2 regions of the Priestia aryabhattai genome follow, and region 1 is predicted to be linked to the other one. Evidence: a T-box and tRNA genes for the amino acid it is inferred to sense, from the RefSeq annotation. Region 1 holds a T-box; the other holds one or more tRNA genes.
The links. A T-box is a leader RNA that pairs with one kind of tRNA and senses whether it is charged. The one in region 1 lies ahead of trpS (tryptophan--tRNA ligase), so its partner is inferred to be a tRNA-Trp.

Region 1 (4,797 bases):
CATTAAAATCTGCTATCCAACCCATACGGCCAATTTGGAAATTTCCTTTATTTAATTCATCAATATAAACGTTCCACTCTTGGTTATTAAGTTGGACGTCTACACCTAGATTTTTCTTCCACATATCTTGAACGGCTTGTGCTACTTTTTGATGCCCTTCGTCTGTGTTATAAGAAATTTTAATTGGAGGAAGTTTAGACAATCCCATTTCTTTCAAACCTTTGTTTAAAAGTTCTTTCGCTTTTTTTACATCATTATCTTTAAATAAGTTATTTTTCTTCTCACCATATGCTTGTGCAGGCACCATAGCAGTTGCTGGAACTTGTTCAGCTTTAGTTACATTTTCTACAATTGCTTTACGGTTAATTGCATAAGCTAAAGCTTTTCGAACGTTAGCATTACTTAACGCTTTATCTTCAGTGTTAAACTTGTACATATATGTTCCTGTTTTTACGTTAACATGAAGATTTCCTTTATCTTTTAGTTGTGGAATTGCATCCTGAGGAAGTTGTCCCGCAGGGTTACCAGCCCAATCTAGTTCACCTTTTTCAAACATAGAAAGCTCAGTAGCATTATCGTTAATCATATACATTTCAATATTTTTTAATTTTACGGCATCTTTGTCCCAATAATTCTCGCTAGGTTTTAAAACAATTTTGTCGTTATGCTTCCACTGAGTCATTTTAAAAGGACCATTTGTTACATAATTATCTCCAGCATTTGTATACCATTTAGGATTTTTTTCTACAACTTTACTATCAACCGGATAGTACGTATAGAAAGCTGTTAACTCTAAAAAGTAAGTTGTCGGATGTTCTAAAGTTACTTGTAAAGTTTTATCATCTACTACTTTAATACCAACATCATCCATACTTCCTGTACCTTTATTAGCAGCTTCTCCACCTTTGATGTAATAAAGCTGTTCAGCATATTGTGATTCATTTTTAGCATCTAAAGCCCATTTCCAAGCGTATTCAAAGTCTTTTGCTATTACAGGGTCACCATTTGACCACTTAGCATCTCTTAATTTAAATGTGTAAACTAATCCATCATCACTTACATCAATCTTTTTCGCCATTGCTTCTTCAGGCTTACCATCTTTACCTAGACGAGTTAACCCTTCAAAAGTTTGTCTTAAAACCGCACCAGATACACTATCATTTGCTAAACCTGGGTTTAGAGAAAACGGTTCTGTTTTGATATTCACACGCAGATCTTGGCTTTTAGCTTTTCCGCTATCATCGCCTCCGCTACTACTGCCACCAGATTCTTTGTTAAATCCACATGCAGCTAAAAACAAGCTCATTACAAGCAGCAAACTGAAAAGAATCGACAACCTTTTCTTCATTGCATGTTACCCCCTATTAAATTTTGTTTGTGTGGCAACCATATTTTTTGATATTCACTAATTTCTTAATCCTCTTTCAATACAAAATAATCAGTTATTTTTTCGTATGGTAGAGTATTAAAGAACTCACTGCAAAATTATTCTTCTACCCTATGAAACTCTCATCAATTGTTTACATGCTGTAAATCCAATGTATGCGCTTAATATGTAGAAGACTCATTCATTACAAAATTCGCTAATTGAAACAAAACATTTTCTATTTTGTGTTTTCTGAAAAATCAAGAAATTGTAATACCTTTGTAAAAAATATGTTTGTTACGCCTATTATAAATATTTTAAAAATTTATTGCAATACTATTATTTAATGGTATTTTTTTATCATGAGGGAAAAAACCTTATCTTATAAGGATTGTGCCCACTTGTCAGACGTCTAAAATCTTTTTTGTAGTATAGGTATTACAATAGTATTACAAAGTCATTAGAAATACTAAATAAAAGATTTTTACCAAATCCTACACCAAATTTTCATCAAGAAATGCTTTAATTAAAAGATTCTTGTCTTTTTTTGTCGCTGAAAAATTCCAGTAAATTGTCTTATAAAACTTTTTAGCGATAAGATGTTTAAATTCCTGCTTTTTCGCGTTATAATAACGAATAACTATATAATTAAAGCTGTGAAAAAGAGTAGTATGCAGAATTTTCATTTTTAGAGAGTTTGTGGCTGGTGAGAACAAACATTGAAACCTGCAGAATGGACTTTGGAGCTTTCAAGTGCAAAGCTTGAACGTTGACCTCAACGTTACATGAATAAAGATAGTTCACAATAATGTGTGCTAATTAGGGTGGCAACGCGGTCCATTCGCCCCTAGCTTATGCTAGGAGCGAATGGGCCTTTTTATGTTGTATCCTTAAACTAGCATCATATATGTGCAGATGAAAGGAAGATTTGATGAAAACAATTTTTTCAGGTATTCAACCAAGCGGTACAATCACTTTAGGTAACTACATTGGAGCGATGAAGCAATTTGTTGAACTTCAAAATGACTATAACTGTCATTTTTGTATTGTAGATCAGCATGCAATTACAACGCCTCAAGACCGTTTAGCACTTCGTAAAAACATTCGCAGCCTTGCTGCTCTGTATGTAGCAGTAGGAATTGATCCAGCAAAATCAACTTTATTTATTCAATCAGAAGTGCCCGCCCACACAGAAGCGGGATGGATGTTACAGTGCGTAGCGTATATCGGTGAACTTGAGCGTATGACTCAGTTTAAAGATAAGTCCGCTGGAAAAGAAGCAGTATCAGCAGGATTATTAACTTATCCTCCGTTAATGGCAGCTGATATTCTTTTATACAACACCGATTTAGTTCCAGTTGGTGAAGATCAAAAGCAGCATTTAGAATTAACGCGTGACTTAGCTGAGCGCTTTAACAAAAAATACAATGATATCTTCACTATTCCTGAAGTACGTATTCCAAAAGTAGGCGCACGCGTCATGTCTCTTCAAGATCCTACGAAAAAAATGAGCAAGTCCGATCCAAACCAAAAAGCTTTCATTACGCTCTTGGATGACGCTAAAACAATTGAAAAGAAAATTAAAAGTGCCGTAACGGATTCAGAAGGTATTGTTCGCTACGATAAAGAAAATAAGCCAGGTATTTCAAACTTATTAAGTATTTATTCAATCTTAGCCAATAAATCGATCGAAGACATTGAAGCAATGTACGAAGGCAAAGGTTATGGTGACTTTAAAGCTGACACAGCTAAAGTGGTAGCTGAAGCACTCGCTCCAATTCAAGAAAGATATTATGAATTAGTTGATTCTAGCGAGCTAGATGATATTTTAGATCAAGGTGCCGATAAAGCAAACACAACAGCTAATAAAATGCTTCGCAAAATGCGAAACGCAATGGGAATTGGCCGTAAACGTTAAAAAAACGACTGCTATGCAGTCGTTTTTTTTAATTAACTTTTGGCTCTTGTTCAATTTCCCAAAGTTTTTCAAAGAAAGGTTGTCCTTTTACTAAGCGCTCGCATAATAATTTATGTTTTGGTGACCACCCTGACTTCGTTTCATCGTATAGCTGATTCCATACGTCTTGAAACGACATCTCTTGAATGTCTTCATATTTCGTTGGATTCCACTCTGTGTACCAGTAGCGGATTTGAGCTGTATTTTTTGTTGTATGTAGCTGATCAAGTGCCATAAATAACAGCTGTTTTAGCTGACGTTCTTTACGTGTTAGTCCTCTCATCGTTTCAGGAGACGGCGAAAGAATATGATGCTCTTTTTTATTTAGCTCGTCTTCACTGAACTTATATTCTAGCTCTTCTTGGTCCGCAATCATCTCATAGACTAACTGTTCTTGTCTTGGAATTAAGCGGCTTTTTCGAATCGGAATATGATACCCCATCGTGTCAATTGCTAAAATATTCGTTCCATCTGTAACGATAAAACAATATTCAACCTGTGTGCGTTCATGATTTTTCCGAATGTATGCTTTCTGATAGACATCTTGTAGTAGTTGTTGAGGTAGCTCGGAAAGATCATTTTCAATGTAATGAAATAAAAGCGGATTTACTTTTAATAATGGTGCTTGATCGAGCAGTTCTACACAATCGTCTTTTCTCCACTCATGGAAATGACACACATTATAACCGTTTTCTTCGCCTTCAAACCAATTAACCCATACATCATGAAGATATAGCATAATTTACCCCTCACTTACTATCTGTTTGTTATCCATCAGTATAGGCAGAGAAAGGAATTTTTATTCCAAATGATGTTATTTTTCTAAAAATTAATTACAAAATGCCTTTGTTCTTGGCTATTATTCAAATGCACTTATTTCGAAGCTAAGACATAACGGCGTTGCTAATGATTGTTAAAGGCTTCATGAACTATTTCCAACCCTATAAGCAACAAAAAATCCGAGTTTCTTCTATAATAATAGGTTTGTCAGGAGGTCTGACAAACCTAAAAAAATCTATCACACTTTTGTGATAGATTTTTAACGAAGAGATTTTGGATTCAAAGCATCTTTTAATCCTTCACCAATGAAGTTGATAGCTAGGATCGTAAATGTAATAGCTAAACCTGGCGGAACCCACATCCAAGGCTTATTCTGCAGCACATCTGATTCCCTTGCTTCTGTCAGCATATTCCCCCAGCTCGGCGTATCAGCCGGCACGCCAAAGCCGATAAAGCTAATCGCTGACTCAAATACAATAAGAATGGCCATCTGCAAACTGGCTTGAACCACAATCGTTGAAAACACATTTGGCAGCAAATGTTTAAAGATAATTTTAAACGGGCTGCACCCAATGGAAACAGCTGAAAGCACATATTCATTTTCTTTTTCAGCCAAGACTTTGCTTCGAACCAGCCGTGCCGTACTTCCCCAGCTTAAGAAACTAACAACTAGAATTAGCGTCCAAACGCCTGA
Region 2 (4,797 bases), on a different contig from region 1:
GCAGCCGAAAGATTTTTGCAATAGCTATCATGATACTGATTGTCATGAACACAATAAAAATTTTCCGTTCCTTTTTATGAGAGTGTTGAGGTAATCTTTTTATTTCCATCCATATAATCCCTGCGCAAATGATCAAAAAGGAAAGAAACAAGTGCATGGAGTCAACCCCAATACATTTTGTCGTTCACATAAGCTATTCGTATGATGTCTGCTAAAGAAAGCGATTATACATTTCTGTAAAATATAGAAAGTATTTCAGGAGATATCGGGAGCTCTTAAATAATAAAGAGATTTGTTATGAGGAATATTTACGCAGCTTTAACCTGTTGAAGAGTCGTATGAATAAGTAGAAAAATGCCACACTAAAGAGTGAACAAATGGAAAGGAGCACTATGATGAAAAAATTCCCATATAATAAAGATAAACAACAATCGTTTCAAGCAGCACAGCAGGGGCATAAAGAAGCAGTAGATGCATATGAACAGGCAAATGAAGCTAAAAATGATGCATCGTATGGACATGAAGCAAAGCAAGCGATAGGTGAAGTGAATGAAGCTTCTCAGCAAATTGAGAACGCGCTTGAAAATGCTTCTGAAACACAGCGTCAGCGTTTAACAGAGTTTCAGCAAGATATAAAAGATATGGAGAACGACCTTAATCAATAAAAGAACCGCTGTTTTACCTAGAGCAGGTTCACAATAGGATATAAATTGTAAAAGCAGAAGGGAAATACCTTCTGCTTTTTCGAGTTAGAATTCAGGGAAGCGGACGCACATAACATTGGTTGAAATCTTGATTCATTCTTCTTTTATAAGGTATAGAAGTTAAAAAGTTAAGAATCCTAATAAAAACACAACAATAAGAATGGAAAGGGATTGTGACAGGAAACATGCTAATAAATATACTAATAATGATTGTCGTATTGTATTTCATATATGTATTCGTAACTGCAGTGGTACTGTTTTATGTCCCTTTGCATAAGGGAAAAGACTTAAAAGTAATGAATACTGAGAATTTCTACGGGAAGAAAGAGTCCGCAGACCGAGTTATGCTTTTAGAAAACGGTTATTTTTCAGGACTTGTTCGGATGCAGATGATTCAAGAAGCGAGGCATACAATCGATATTGCGTACTTTTCGATTGGTAAAGGTCGTTCTTCGGATTTACTTATGGGCGCTTTATTCGAAGCCGCGGATCGAGGTATACGTGTTCGAGTGCTGTTAGACGGGATCTCTCATGGGTTAAAAGGCAAGCGGAAAAATGTTCTTTATGCTCTAGCTTTCCATAATAATATTGAATTAAAGTACTATGAGCCCTTTACTATTTTTAAACCTTGGACATGGCATAATCGTCTTCACGATAAAATAATAGTAGTCGATGGCCAATTAGGTATTATTGGAGGACGAAATATTGGAGATAAATACTTGGCCAGTCAACCAGATAAAAATTTTGTCTATGACCGTGATGTGCTGATTTATAACACAAAGCAAGAAAATCATAGTGTCATTCTCTCAATGGAGAAGTATGTGGAGAAATTATGGAACCACCCGTATACATGCAAAGCTTTTCGGCAGCTCAAGAAAACTAAACAATTTCGTGGCCTTTCAGGAAAGAAATTGTTAATAGATCAATACGAAGAGGCCAAAAAAGCAAACGAACCTTTTGTCCATCCTTATATTGTATGGAGAGAATCAACGATGCCTACAAGAAAGGTTTCTTTTATTACAAATCCTATTGAAAGAATTAATAAAAGCCCTTTTATATGGAAAACATTTATTAAGCTTGCTGAGCAAGCTGAAAAATCCATTGTCGTTCAAAGTCCTTATATGGTACCAACAAAAGAGATGGAACAGTATATAGATAAGCGAGTAAAACCTAAAGTGCAAAGAATTATTTTAACTAATTCTATTACATCCACTCCAAACGCTATGGCTTTTTCTGCATACTTGGGAGTAAGAAATCGCGTCATAAAGACTGCTTCAAAGCTTTATGAATATCAAAAGCCTTATTCAATTCACGGGAAATCTGTTGTTTACGATCAGCGTTTGAGCGCAGTTGGTTCTTTTAACTTAGATTCACGCTCTGTATTTTTAAATACTGAATCCATGGTTATGATAGATAGTGAAGAATTTGCAGCAGAGTTAACAGGAGCTATTGAAACTAAGGTTTCACACAGTATGCTTGTGGGGAACGAGGGAGAACCTGTGGATTTTAATACGGATTCTCAAAAAAGCGTACCTCCTATGAAATCTGCACTCCTACATATTCTTTCAGTCTTCACGAGATTTTGGAGACATTTTGTATAGTTCAGCGCCTTGTCTAAAAAAGGCTTTTGCAGCAAGTCTCTAAAAATAAATAGTAGAGATTAAAAGGTACAACAACTGGTAAAGGGGTAATGTAACAAGCGGTGATATGCCTTACAGTTTTTTTGAAACCGCTAGTACTAGTCGTGATTCATAAAAAGACCTATTGACGAAATTTCATATATGTTTTATTATGATATAGCGTCGTTAATAAACGAGGCTCTTTTGAAGAAATCATTTCTAGGGGCATAGTTTAAAGGTAGAACTACGGTCTCCAAAACCGTCAGTGTGGGTTCGATTCCTACTGCCCCTGCCATTTTGGAGCTATCTTTTAATTCACACGCGGGTGTGGCGGAATTGGCAGACGCGCTAGACTTAGGATCTAGTGTCTTATGACGTGGGGGTTCAAGTCCCTTCACCCGCATCTTTACTTTCATATATGCGCGGAAGTAGTTCAGTGGTAGAACACCACCTTGCCAAGGTGGGGGTCGCGAGTTCGAACCTCGTCTTCCGCTTCATTTCAAAAGCAGTTTGCATGTGCAAACTGCTTTTTTTTGTTGTAGAAATAAAGGGTTTTATTGTGCTGTTTTTACTTAGAAATATTTTATTAAAGCAGTGCTGCTTATACGTGTTGTTTTCATGAATATACACATAATATTGAGGTTACATTAAAAGCTAATGAACTATACGTAAAGACATCTAATATGGTTTTTAAGATAGGGGAGAGTCCTATGGAATCTAGTTGGTTTTCAATTATACCGTTTTTAATTGTTATTCCAATAGCTATTTTCACCAAACAAGTGCTGCCAGGGTTGTTTTTGGGCTTACTAGTAGGCGCTTATTTGATTGATCATTCGATTGTCGGAGGTGTTGAAAAATTACTTCACTACGTTGTACAAGCTCTTAGAAATAAAAGTAATATAGAAATCGTCGTCTTTTTATACGCGTTTTCAGGGCTTATCGGGATGATTAAGATGGCTGGAGGAGTTAAAGGATTTGTGGAAACAGCTGCAGAAAAAATTGATACAAGAAAAAAAGCCCTTATTTTAACCTATGTTTCAACCATTGGAACATTCAGTGCTCCTACATTTCGTTTTGTTACGATCGCGCCCATCATGAGAGCGCTACTGAAGAAAGTGAAAATGACGACAGCAGAGTTAGGATTTGTTATTGAAACAACTGCTACTCCTGTCATCGTCTTAATTCCCGTGGCAACGGCATTTGTAGGATATATGGTGTCAATCATTCAAATGGCGATTGATCATCAAGGCATAAAACAAGACGCGTATTCTTTATTCATTCAAAGCATTCCTTATAATTTCTTTTCGATTGTGATTATTTTAGTAGGAATTTATTTCAGCTTTCTTCATCATTCAACATCTACTGCTCCTATGAAGCTGGAAGAAGACGAAAAAGATTGGCATGACTGTCATCCTTGTGTCTCGAAGGATTTACCTTCTAAGCCTTGGAATCTGCTAGTACCTTTACTTGTTGTAATTTCGTTGACCTTATTTTTAACATGGTGGAGCGGTCACCATAAAAGCCACACCTTTTTTGAAGCGTTTATTAAAGCAGACGTGCTGGAAGCGATGGTAGTAGCTTTGATTATGACTACGTTAATTACCCTCATTTTTTTCCTATTTCAGCGCTTTACCCTACATGATTTGCTTAATGGTTTTATCACAGGAGGCAATGACTTAATGTCCGTTATTCTTTTGTTATCGGTAGTATGGGGATTATCCGCTGTTACAGAAGACTTAGGGTTTTCCAACTTTGTGACGGCACATTCCAAGTGGATTCCTCATATGTTCATCACTCCTTTTATGTTTATCTTTGGAGCTGCTATTTCTTACTTTATCGGGTCTGCTTGGGGAACGTGGGGGATTTTAATGCCGCTTGGCGTATCACTTGCGAGTTCTGCAGATCTTTCTTTGCCGCTAATTATCGGGGCGGTGTTTGCTAGCGGTTCATTTGGAGCGTTTTCTTCGCCTTTAAGCGACGATACGAATACCATCGCCAAAATATTAGATTTATCTGTTATTGAATATGCCAAGTATAAATTAAAGCCGGCTTTAATTGCAGCGGGAATAACAGTTGCCTTCTACCTTATTGTATCTTTCCTGTTTTGAATAAGGGAAACAGTTATCTATTCTCAATTTTCCACTTTTTTTAGCTTAAAGTAAGCATACAGTCCTAATGATAGGCACACTAGTATGATACAAGTAAGCGGAAACAGGATGGTATTAACAAAATGATCATAAAACCATATATACACCAAAATCACCTCACTAACTGCAAGCTTATTGTTATTGTCTCCGCTGCTTCTTCCTATTCTTAAAAAATGCAATGAGTAAAAGCAGCATAGGTACGACAGCAAAAAGTGGCATATGTAAAAGAAATCTTGCTACGTGTAATCCTTCATACTATAGGAATTGATCTTTTTCAAAGAACGAACGTGCTGCAGGCACTATACAATACTTTAAGCCCGTTTCGAG

Region 2: it encodes a tRNA-Trp, which carries the amino acid that the T-box ahead of trpS (tryptophan--tRNA ligase) is inferred to sense. The anticodon was not compared.

The regions. Positions count from the first base shown of each region.
Region 1 is NZ_JAMBOQ010000007.1:77,427-82,223, reverse strand. Features, by position in the region: gene M3225_RS24030 (peptide ABC transporter substrate-binding protein) at 1-1,348, opposite strand, end outside; T-box leader at 2,014-2,218, shown strand; gene trpS (tryptophan--tRNA ligase) at 2,298-3,284, shown strand; gene M3225_RS24020 (YjbA family protein) at 3,313-4,062, opposite strand; gene opp4C (oligopeptide ABC transporter permease) at 4,363-4,797, opposite strand, start outside.
Region 2 is NZ_JAMBOQ010000004.1:405,982-410,778, forward strand. Features, by position in the region: gene M3225_RS20655 (hypothetical protein) at 396-665, shown strand; gene M3225_RS20660 (phospholipase D-like domain-containing protein) at 911-2,305, shown strand; tRNA gene M3225_RS20665 (tRNA-Trp) at 2,545-2,618, shown strand; tRNA gene M3225_RS20670 (tRNA-Leu) at 2,645-2,726, shown strand; tRNA gene M3225_RS20675 (tRNA-Gly) at 2,746-2,817, shown strand; gene M3225_RS20680 (Na+/H+ antiporter NhaC family protein) at 3,034-4,431, shown strand.